Regions from separate parts of the Heliomicrobium sulfidophilum genome, predicted to be linked through region 3. Evidence: riboswitches for the same ligand, from Rfam matches in the RefSeq annotation. Region 3 holds a riboswitch; each other region holds the start of a gene.
The links. A riboswitch is a leader RNA that binds a small molecule or an ion and turns the genes downstream of it on or off. The one in region 3 is predicted to bind lysine.
Positions count from the first base shown of each region.

Region 1 (3,276 bases), on a different contig from region 3:
GATGAAGACCAGACGGTGACGGGCGTGTCCCACTTCATCGAACACATGTTGTTTAAAGGAACGGTGAAACGGACGGCCAAGGACCTGGCAGAGGTGCTCGAAGCCGTCGGCGGCCAATTGAACGCCTTCACATCAAAAGAATACACCTGTTATCACGCCAAAGTCTTGGATGATCACTTCGATCTGGCCCTCGACGTGCTGGCTGATATGTTTTTTCACTCCCGATTTGAAGGCGACGACATCGAGCGGGAACGCCGGGTGATCCTGGAAGAGATCAAGATGTATGAGGACTCTCCTGACGAACTGGTCCATGACCTGCTCTCTGATGCCATGTGGCCTGTCAGTTCACTCGGCCGGTCGATCCTCGGGACCGTCGAGTCGATCCAGGGGATGGAGCGGGAGCGCATGCTCAGCCACTTCCGGTCGGAGTATTCTGCCGACCGGACTGTCATCGCCGTCGCCGGTTCGATCGATCCGGAAAAGACGCTGGAAAAGATCAAAGGGTACTTCGTTTCGATGGATGCGACGAAGCAAACCTACCGGCGCCCTCGACCGGAGATGCTGCACAAGAGCGTTTTTGAGCATAAGGATGTGGAACAGGTCCAGATCTGCCTGGGCACCCAGGGCCTCCCCCAAGAGCATCCCGACATCTATGCCATGCACGTCCTGAACAACGTTATCGGCGGCGGCGCTTCGTCCCGCCTGTTCCAGGAGATCCGGGAGAATCGCGGCCTGGCCTATTCGGTTTACTCTTTCCACTCCGCCTTTTCCGATACGGGCATGTTCGGCCTCTATGCCGGAACGAGCCCCGACTTCGCCGAAGAGGTCCTGGAACTCTCCCTGCGCGAAATGGCTCGTATCCGGGAAGAAGGGATCCGCCCTGAAGAGTTGAAACGGACCCAGGAGCAGATCAAGGGGAGCCTCTACCTCGGCCTGGAGAGCGTCAACTCGCGGATGACGCGCCTCGGCAAATCAGAGGTTTGCTATGGCCGCTTCGTCCCGCCGGAAGAGGTTATTGAACGGGTCTATGCGGTGACTCTTGACGATGTGACCAAGGCGGCTCGGTATCTCTGGACGCCGGAGCAGTGCGCCCTGGCCGTCGTCGGCGCCAAGCCGCTGGCGGTGGAACTGCCTGATCTCTTGAAAAAGACAGGCTGGTAAAACGATCGGCCTTCTCGTGTCGAGCTCTGAATGCTGCTGCTCCCGGCGTTGGCGCCATGGTCCCTGAGGCGCTCCGGTTTTTCTCTCCTGCTTCTATTTTCCAGCCCTGCTGCGTATAGTGGGGTAGGGGGACAAGGAGGGGGGGCGCCGATGCGTCTCAGCGAACTGGTGGGCAAGGAGATCGTCAACCTGACGACTGGCGAGCGCCTCGGCGCTGTCGGTGATTCTGATCTGGTGATCGATGAGAAGAGCGGCGAGATCGACGCCATTATTCTGCCGCCACGGGGCAACTTTGGCGGCTTTTGGTCTGACCGGGAACCGCTGATCATCCCCTGGGACGCTGTCGTCAAGGTAGGAGCCGAGGTGGTCATTGTCGAACTGGACGATACATACCGGCGCACATCCCGGCGTTTTTCCTTTTAACGTTTACCTGTTGACGTCCAGGGATGTCCCATGATACCATCAACGTAATCAACTGAATATACCTCCCAGTGGAGAGGTAGAGGCGCGGTTTGTCAAGAGTACCTGGAGGAGTCCGACGGTGGATGATGATACCGGAGGGAAAGGGGCAACCGCCGAAGTCTGGAGTGACCGTATTGCTCACAGGCTGGGTCCGGGCATAAGATGTTCGGAACTGCCATCTGGTAATTCGACCGGGTGGAGCGCTATCCAATCGTACGGGGACGGTGGAAACCAGCTTCCGAATGCTATTTTTTGGGAGCACCGCCTGAACTCCATGCGGTGTTCCCTTTTTGTATTCATTTTTAGTGTGGGGGATGGGCCATGTCAGAGAGGATCAGAGTCCTGGTCAGCGGCGCCAGGGGGAAAGTGGGCCGCGAGGTAGTCAAAGCAGTCCTAGGAGACAAATCGTTGGAATTGGTCGCTGCCGTCGATCACAACAGTATCGGAGAGGACGCGGCTGTCCTGGCCGGCTTGCCGGCTTGCGGGATCCTGCTGCAAGGCGATCTGGCCGCGGCGATTACAGAGACACAGCCGCAGGTGATGGTGGATTTCACCAGTCCGGCATCGGTCATGGAAAACGTGCGCATTGCCCTGATGGCTGGCGTGGCGCCTGTCGTTGGGACGACAGGCCTTTCGACAAAAGACATGGAAGAGATCGCCGAACGGGCTGCCGCCAATGAGACAGGATGCCTGATCGCGCCCAACTTCGCCATCGGCGCGCTGCTGATGATGCGCTTCGCCCGCGATGCCGCCCGCTTCTTCCCTCATGTGGAGATCATCGAATACCACCACGATCAAAAACTCGATGCGCCCTCAGGGACAGCCATCAAAACAGCCGAGTTGATCCGGGAAGAGCGGCGTTCGCTCAAGCAGGGTCACCCCCAGGAAGAAGAAAAAATCGAAGGTTCTCGCGGCGGCGACTTCGATGGGATGAGGATTCACAGCGTCCGCCTGCCGGGTCTGGTGGCCCATCAGGAGGTCATCTTCGGCGCCCTCGGTCAGACCCTCTCGATCCGTCACGACTCCATCAGCCGCGAATCCTTCATGCCCGGCGTGCTGGAGGCGATCCACCGGATCGGCGCCTATAAGGGTCTCATCTACGGGCTAGATAAAATTATTTTTTAACGCCGACATCGACATAGCGATTTCTTCGACGCAATGATCTTTGACAATCACATCCTGCACACCTCTGGGCGACTTGCCTCATATATTAAAAAGAGTTTCACTGTTTCTGGTGGAGGAGGTTTTGAACACCCATGACGACCCTTCAAGGAATCCCTTTGGCGGTGATGGGAGGGGACGCGCGGGATCAGATCCTCGTACGCCGCCTGGCTGAGCGGGGCGCAACGGTCGATGTGATCGGCCTGCCTGTGGAGGAAACGGAACGGGTGCGGATCATGAAAGACATCCCCTCGACCTTGGCGGGAAAAGCGGCGCTCCTCCTGCCCATGCCGGGCGTTGACCTTGAAGGCCGCGTCTACGCGCCGCTCCATCATCCGCCCTTGCGCCTGGAGGAAGCTCACTTGACCCTGCTGGCGCCGGCCAGCCCCCTCTTTGTCGGCGTGGCCCGGCCCAATCTGCGGCAGATGGCGCAGTCTTGCGGCCACCCTCTGATCGAGGTGGCTGAAATGGACGAATTGGCGATCCTGAACT
Region 1 is NZ_JBVTZZ010000004.1:264,368-267,643, forward strand. It holds gene AC0CW1_RS02785 (M16 family metallopeptidase) at 1-1,161, shown strand, start outside; gene AC0CW1_RS02790 (YlmC/YmxH family sporulation protein) at 1,312-1,584, shown strand; lysine riboswitch at 1,654-1,837, shown strand; gene dapB (4-hydroxy-tetrahydrodipicolinate reductase) at 1,945-2,748, shown strand; gene dpsA (dipicolinate synthase subunit DpsA) at 2,880-3,276, shown strand, end outside.
Region 1: it holds a riboswitch for lysine, as region 3 does, so the genes downstream of both, dapB (4-hydroxy-tetrahydrodipicolinate reductase) here and lysA (diaminopimelate decarboxylase) in region 3, are expected to answer to the same signal.

Region 2 (3,276 bases), 420 kb from region 3:
GCCGATGTTCAGCAGGGCCGCTGCGATCGGCACGAGCGGGTAGAGGGGCGTTCGGAAGGCCAGTTGGCCGACTGACCCGCCGAGACGGGTGTATTCACGGCGGAAGTTGACCTGGCACCAGGCGATGATGATCCAGATCAGGCAGCCGGTGAGGCCGGTGCTGGACATGAGCCAGAGGTAGACCGTATCGGCGGCGTAGGCCTCCGTGAGCAGGGACAGGCAGGCCAGGGCGAGGGTAAAGAGGACGCCGTAGAAGGGTACGCCCCGGCTGTTGAGGTGACCGAGCCAGGAGGGCGCCTGTTTTTCTTTGGCCATCGACCAGAGCAGGCGCGAGCAGGCGTAGAGGGCCGAGTTGCCGGCCGAGAGGGCGGATGTGAGAACGACGAAGCTCATCACATGCTGGGCGAAGGGGATGCCGATGCGGCCGAAGACGGTGGCAAAGGGGCTCTCCTGCACACCGGCCTCAGTCCAGGGGATCGTGCCGGCCAGGACGGTCACAGCGAGGACATAGAAGATGATGATGCGCAGGCTGATGCCGCGGATGACCCGGGGGACATGCTTGCCGGGCTCTTCACACTCGCCGGCGGCGATACCCACCAGTTCGGCGCCCTGGAAGGAGTAGACGACAGCGATCATCGTCAGGAAGACAGCGTGGAAGCCGTTGGGGAAGAGACCTTCTCCGCCGGTGCTGAAGTTGGAGAGGCCGATGGCGCCTTCATTGCCGGTAAAGCCGAAGATCAAGCCGGAGCCGGCGATGATGAAGCCCACAATGGCGACCACCTTAATGCTGGCGAACCAGAATTCGGCTTCCCCGTAAGCCTTGACGGAGATCAGGTTCAGCAGCGCCAGGGAGACGGCGAAGACGGCGCACCAGATGTAAACGTCCACCTGGGGGAACCAGTTGTGCATGATGATGCCGGCGGCGGTGAAGTCGGCGGCGATGCAGAGGGCCCAGTTGACCCAGTAGAGCCAGCCGGTCGTGTACCCGGCGGCGGGGGAGATGAAGCGCGAGGCGTAGCTCTGGAAGGAGCCGGCCACTGGCATGGCGACGGCCAGTTCAGCCAAGCAGAGCAAGACCAGAAACATGATCAAGCCGCCGGCGGCATAGGCTAAGATGGCGCCGAAGGGACCGGCCTGGTGGATCGTCTGGCCGGATCCAAGGAAGAGGCCGGTGCCGATGGTGCCGCCGACAGAGATCATCATCAGGTGGCGGGACTTCATGTCGCGGCGGAGTCCTTTTTTCTCGGGGATCAACTGTTCTGGATTAACGGCAGGTGTTGTCATGGGCGTTCCTCCATTTTTACGGTTTTGGACAGTGATGCATCGTTGGTTAAGGACGATGTTAGCTGTGTAGGTTAAGGGTGTTCCGGTTTAATCGGCTGGGTTGGTTTGACTGGACAGGAATGTCGTTGGGCCTTTTTAGACAACAAAAAATGGTTGTGAACGCCATCACAACCATGTCCGTAATAACTTCTTAGTACGGCCTGGTGATAGCGCTCCACCCCCGAAGGGTGACAGTCATGCCTTTATTCAAGACATGCCCAGCGGCCGCACTTCCCCACAAGGACGGCCACTTCGGCGGAAACGCCTTTCCAGTCCGGTCATCGCCCGGCAAGCTCCCAGACTGTACTTTTCGTCTTCCGCGCCTCTATCGAGTCTTTTATTGTCATGTGTAAAATTTAATACAAACGAACGATAGTGTCAATGAGAATATACATGCAGTGAATATGCATAAATATGAAGTGTGTTAAGATTGTTAATTTTACACAAAGATTGTGTCAAGGTTACCATCGCCACAGGTGTTTTCGATATACTCGATATGATAAAAACCAGGCGATTAGAATCAGGTGTTAAAGAACCAGGCGTTGATTGTATCATTGAAAATGACGGCGGCGAGCAAGACCAAAGATGGCAGTCGGCAGAGGGGGTTCTGCGTCATGTACATTTTGGTGAAGACGGTGACCCGGCGAGCCACCTATTTTGACCGCCTCGGTCATTTATTATCCTTGCTTCCCCCAGAGGTCACCTATGGACTCGGTGATTTGGCCGGATGGCTGTCTTACCGTTTGCACCCAAACACAGTTGCAGGCATAAGGAGGAATATCAAGGAGACGCTGCCGGGGGTTTCTGAACGATACGGCGGATACCTGTGCAAGCGCTACTACAAGGGCCTGGCGCTGAGCATGGTGGAACTCTGGGTCTATTCGCGCCGCTTGGCGCGAGACATGGACCGGTTTTTCGACGTCCAGGGGGAACGGCATCTGCAACAGGTTCTTGACAAGGGGAAAGGAGCGCTGCTTTTCACAGCCCATCTGGGGAATGTCTTTTACTACATCCAGTACCTGGCTCGGAAGTATCCGCGGATCGTCCTCGCCTCTGCGCCGGACAAGCGGTTATATCGGCTCTATGACGCCGTTGTGCGCATGGACGCCAAGGGAGAAGGCCTTTTGTCCCGAAAAGTCGACCTCATGAGGACTGTCCAGGGCCCCGTTGACGGGAACAGCATCTTCGTCTTTTTCGGTGACAGCTACCGGCCCGAGTATCCCCTTTCGACCATGTTCAACAGCATGACCCACTCCTCCTGGGAGGCGGCCCGCCTGGCCCTTGACAATGAAATCCCCATCATCCCTTTTCGCGGCTATCGCGTCCAGTCTCACAAGCACCGGCTTATCTTTGAGGAACCGCTCAACCTGCTTGAAGTCTACCTGCCCGGGCAGCAGGCTGAGGCGACGGGGTATCTCAACCGGATCGTCGAACGATTCATCCGTGAGTGCCCTGAACAGTGGTTTTACTGGTTTGACGCGGAACGGAGATGGCTCCGCAAACGGCCCGATGATCTTTCTGCTTCTCCTTGATTCCCCGCATGCCACCTAGCATGAAGGAAATCAAGCTACGCGCTCTTTTCTAGCTCAAATAATATAGCTAACCGGCGTTTTTCCAGGTATCATAGAAATGTGACTAGCCGCATGGAGAGACCCGGACGTTGAATCAATGATGTGGAGAGAGAAAAAGGATGTGCCAAAAAAGCATGGACGCCGAACCGAATGCAAACGGGCCAAGCCTTGACAAAACGCTGGAGCGGAAGTCCTTCAACCGCTCCGAATACTACATCAACCGGGAACTAAGCTGGCTTGAGTTCAACCAGCGGGTGTTGGAGGAGGCCCTCGACACGACAAACCCGCTGCTAGAGCGTTTGAAATTCCTGGCGATCGTCAGTTCCAATTTGGATGAGTTCTTCATGGTCCGCGTCGCCGGCGTGCAGGATCAAAAAGAGGC
Region 2 is NZ_JBVTZZ010000005.1:683,453-686,728, reverse strand. It holds gene AC0CW1_RS08975 (amino acid permease) at 1-1,284, opposite strand, end outside; lysine riboswitch at 1,484-1,659, opposite strand; gene AC0CW1_RS08970 (lysophospholipid acyltransferase family protein) at 1,938-2,855, shown strand; gene AC0CW1_RS08965 (RNA degradosome polyphosphate kinase) at 3,014-3,276, shown strand, end outside.
Region 2: it holds a riboswitch for lysine, as region 3 does, so the genes downstream of both, AC0CW1_RS08975 (amino acid permease) here and lysA (diaminopimelate decarboxylase) in region 3, are expected to answer to the same signal.

Region 3 (3,276 bases):
AGGGAAGGCCTTTGTCCCAGCGATGCTTTGATGTAACCTTTTGGGGGGTGAGGGGTTCCCTGCCCATGCCAGGGCCGCTCACGACTCGATATGGCGGCAATACCCCCTGTGTCCAGGTGCGGATCGGGGAGCGCGATTTTATCATTGACGCGGGATCGGGTCTTCATCACTTGGGGCAGGCGTTGAGCAAAGAAAACAGTGGGTCCATTCAAGGAACCTTTCTCATCTCCCACCTCCATTGGGACCACATCCAGGGCTTCCCCTTCTTTTTACCTGCTTTTGCCAGTAAAAACCGCTTCACCCTCTACGGTCAGGCAAAGTTGGGAAAAACCTTTGCGCAGCTGTTCCGGGGGCAGATGCAGCCCCCTTATTTTCCCGTCCTGCTCGATGCCATGGGGGCCCAGTTGGACTTCTGCGATCTGGCGGGCGGCGACGTCCTCGATTTCGGCGATGGCGTCACGGTGCGGACGGTCTTGTCCAACCATCCCGATGAATGCTTGGCCTTCCGAATCGAACAGGGTGGACGTTCCTGCTGCTACGTGAGTGACACGGAGCACTATGCCTGGATTGACCCGGTGTTGAAAGAATTCATCGCCGGCGCTGATTTGGTCATCTACGACGCCTGTTATACCGATAGGGAATACGAGGGCGGCGAAGGGAAGCCATCCCGCAAGGGCTGGGGGCATTCGACTTGGCAGGAGGGCATCAAGCTGGTGCAGACTGCTGCCGCAAAAAAGCTGATCCTCTTTCACCATGCGATGGAACGGACCGATGTGGACTTAGATCAGATCGAGGGAATGGCGAAAGTCCTCTATCCTGACTGCCTGGCGGCGAAGGAAGGGATGACGATCCGTCTGTAATTTTGATACCGATGCGATTCCATTGCTGTTTCCGATTCGAAGGCCAAAAACGAATCGGGAACGGCGAAGCCGGGAACAGGGGCGGAGGAAGATTCTAACGCCTTGACAGCCATTTTCTCGCATGCTAAGATGGGCTCAAGTTCAGCACAAGTTCATAGAGATGCCTCATCTCCGTCGAGGTGAGGTAGAGGCGCGGTTAATCAAGAGTAACTCCGGGAAGGTCCAATGGCATGGACGGCGCAACGGAGGGAAAGGGATGGCCGCCGAAGTCCAGGTTTGCCACATCTGGGCTGGGTCTGCAGTGAAGAACTGCAGGACTGTCACCGGGGAACATTCCCACTTCTCATTCGGCATGCTGTGCTGGTTGAGGAAGGTTTCACGGTGGAGCGCTATCTTACGAGATGTATGGGAAAGGGAGAGAGGCATTCTTAGGCGCATGAGTAAACCGCCGCCGGGAATGACCCCGGCGGTTTTTGTTTTGCCTCGAACGAATGCCAATATATTCCTTTTGGCCATATAAAAGAAATGAAGCACATTGTGATGAGGGGAGTCGGCAACATTGAAACTACACGGAACTACTGCCATCAACGAGCGGGGACATTTGGTCATCGGAGGCTGCGATGCAACGGACTTGATCAAGGAGTTCGGCAGTCCTTTGTATGTGATGGATGAAGCCCACCTGCGGGAAAACTGTCGGAAGTATTACGAGGCCTTCAGCGCCTCCGGCGCCGGCGAGGTGCTCTTCGCCTCGAAAGCCTTTATGAACATGGCCATGTGCCGCCTGGTGGAACAGGAAGGTCTGGGGCTCGATGTCGTCTCTGGCGGCGAACTGTACACGGCCCGCCGCGCCGGCTTCCCTATGGAGAAGATCTACTTCCACGGCAACAACAAGACGCCGGCTGAACTGCGCCAGGCGATCGAATACGGTGTCGGACACATCGTCGTCGACAACCTCTACGAAGCGGACCTGCTGAACGCCATCGCCGGAGAGATGGATGCCCGGGTGCGGGTGCTCCTGCGCATCACCCCTGGCATCGACTGCCATACCCACGAGTTTGTCCGCACCGGTCAGATCGATTCCAAGTTCGGCTTTACCTTGCCCACCGGCCAAGCCCTCGCTGGCGTCAAAGCCGTCCTGGAGCGCGGCAACCTGATCTATGATGGCCTCCACTGCCACATCGGCTCCCAGATCTTTGAGTTGGAATCCTTCAGCTACGCCGCTGAGGTGATGATGACCTTCATCGATGAGATCCGCCGGGAGACAGGCGCTGAGACGGCGATCCTCAACCTGGGCGGCGGCTTCGGCATCCGCTACACCGAGGCGGACACCCCGGGCGATGTGGCCGAGTACGCCCGCATCGTGCTCTCTGCCGTCGCCCTGGAGGCGGAAAAGCGCGGTCTGCCTACGCCGAAGGTCCTCGTTGAGCCGGGCCGCTCCATCGTCGCCACGGCAGGCACGACCCTCTACACGATCGGTTCTGTGAAGGAGATCATCGGCGTTCGCAAGTATGTTGCCGTCGACGGTGGCATGACCGACAACCCCCGTCCGGCCCTCTACGGCTCCCGCTATGAATCCATGCTGGCCAACAAGGCCACCCAGGAGGCCGAAGAGGTCGTCTCCGTCACCGGCAAGTGCTGCGAATCGGGCGACATGCTCCTCTGGGACGTGTCCCTGCCAAAAGTGGAGTCTGGCGACATCCTCGCCGTGTCCTGCACCGGCGCTTACAACTACACCATGTCCATGAACTACAACCGGCTCGGTCGTCCCGCCGTGGTCTTCGCCCGTGACGGCAAGGCGGCGGTGGTCGTGGAACGGGAGAGCCTTGACGACCTGATTCGCAACGACCGGATTCCGCCGTACCTGCAACGGTAACTCACTTCATAGGCAGGCTGCGGTTGACGCAGACAGCTACCTGCCATACTGAGAAATAACGTATCTTGTTCAACGGACCATCCGCTTATCGACGGGTATCTACGAAAGGTGGTGAAGCACATGTCGGAAAAGTTCTATGAGATGATGATCGAATCGCTGAATCAATCCCAGAATCCCCAAGCGGTACGCCCGGGAACCGACGATGCCGCTGACACCACGCCGGAGAAAAGCAGTCGGTAAGTACGGAGAATGCTCATGATAACGGTGGCCTTTGTGCCGCCGTTTTTCTTTTTATCAGAATGGAGCCGTTTTTTTGGGGACAGCCCATCCGCCAATGGGCAAGAAGTGGAAAAAAACAAAGTCCCTATGCTATAATGTACGTTATGAATGCGCGGGGAGGCGGCGGCCGGTGGAGATCATCCTCACACACAACAATACCGATTTTGACGGCTTGGCTGCCTCTTTTGCCGCCTCAAAGCTCTACCCCCGCGCGGTCCCTGTCCTTGCCGGAAAACTGAGCGCCAATGTACAGGAGTTCATGGC
Region 3 is NZ_JBVTZZ010000005.1:260,392-263,667, reverse strand. It holds gene AC0CW1_RS06975 (MBL fold metallo-hydrolase) at 66-860, shown strand; lysine riboswitch at 1,038-1,260, shown strand; gene lysA (diaminopimelate decarboxylase) at 1,420-2,733, shown strand; gene AC0CW1_RS06965 (CBS domain-containing protein) at 3,143-3,276, shown strand, end outside.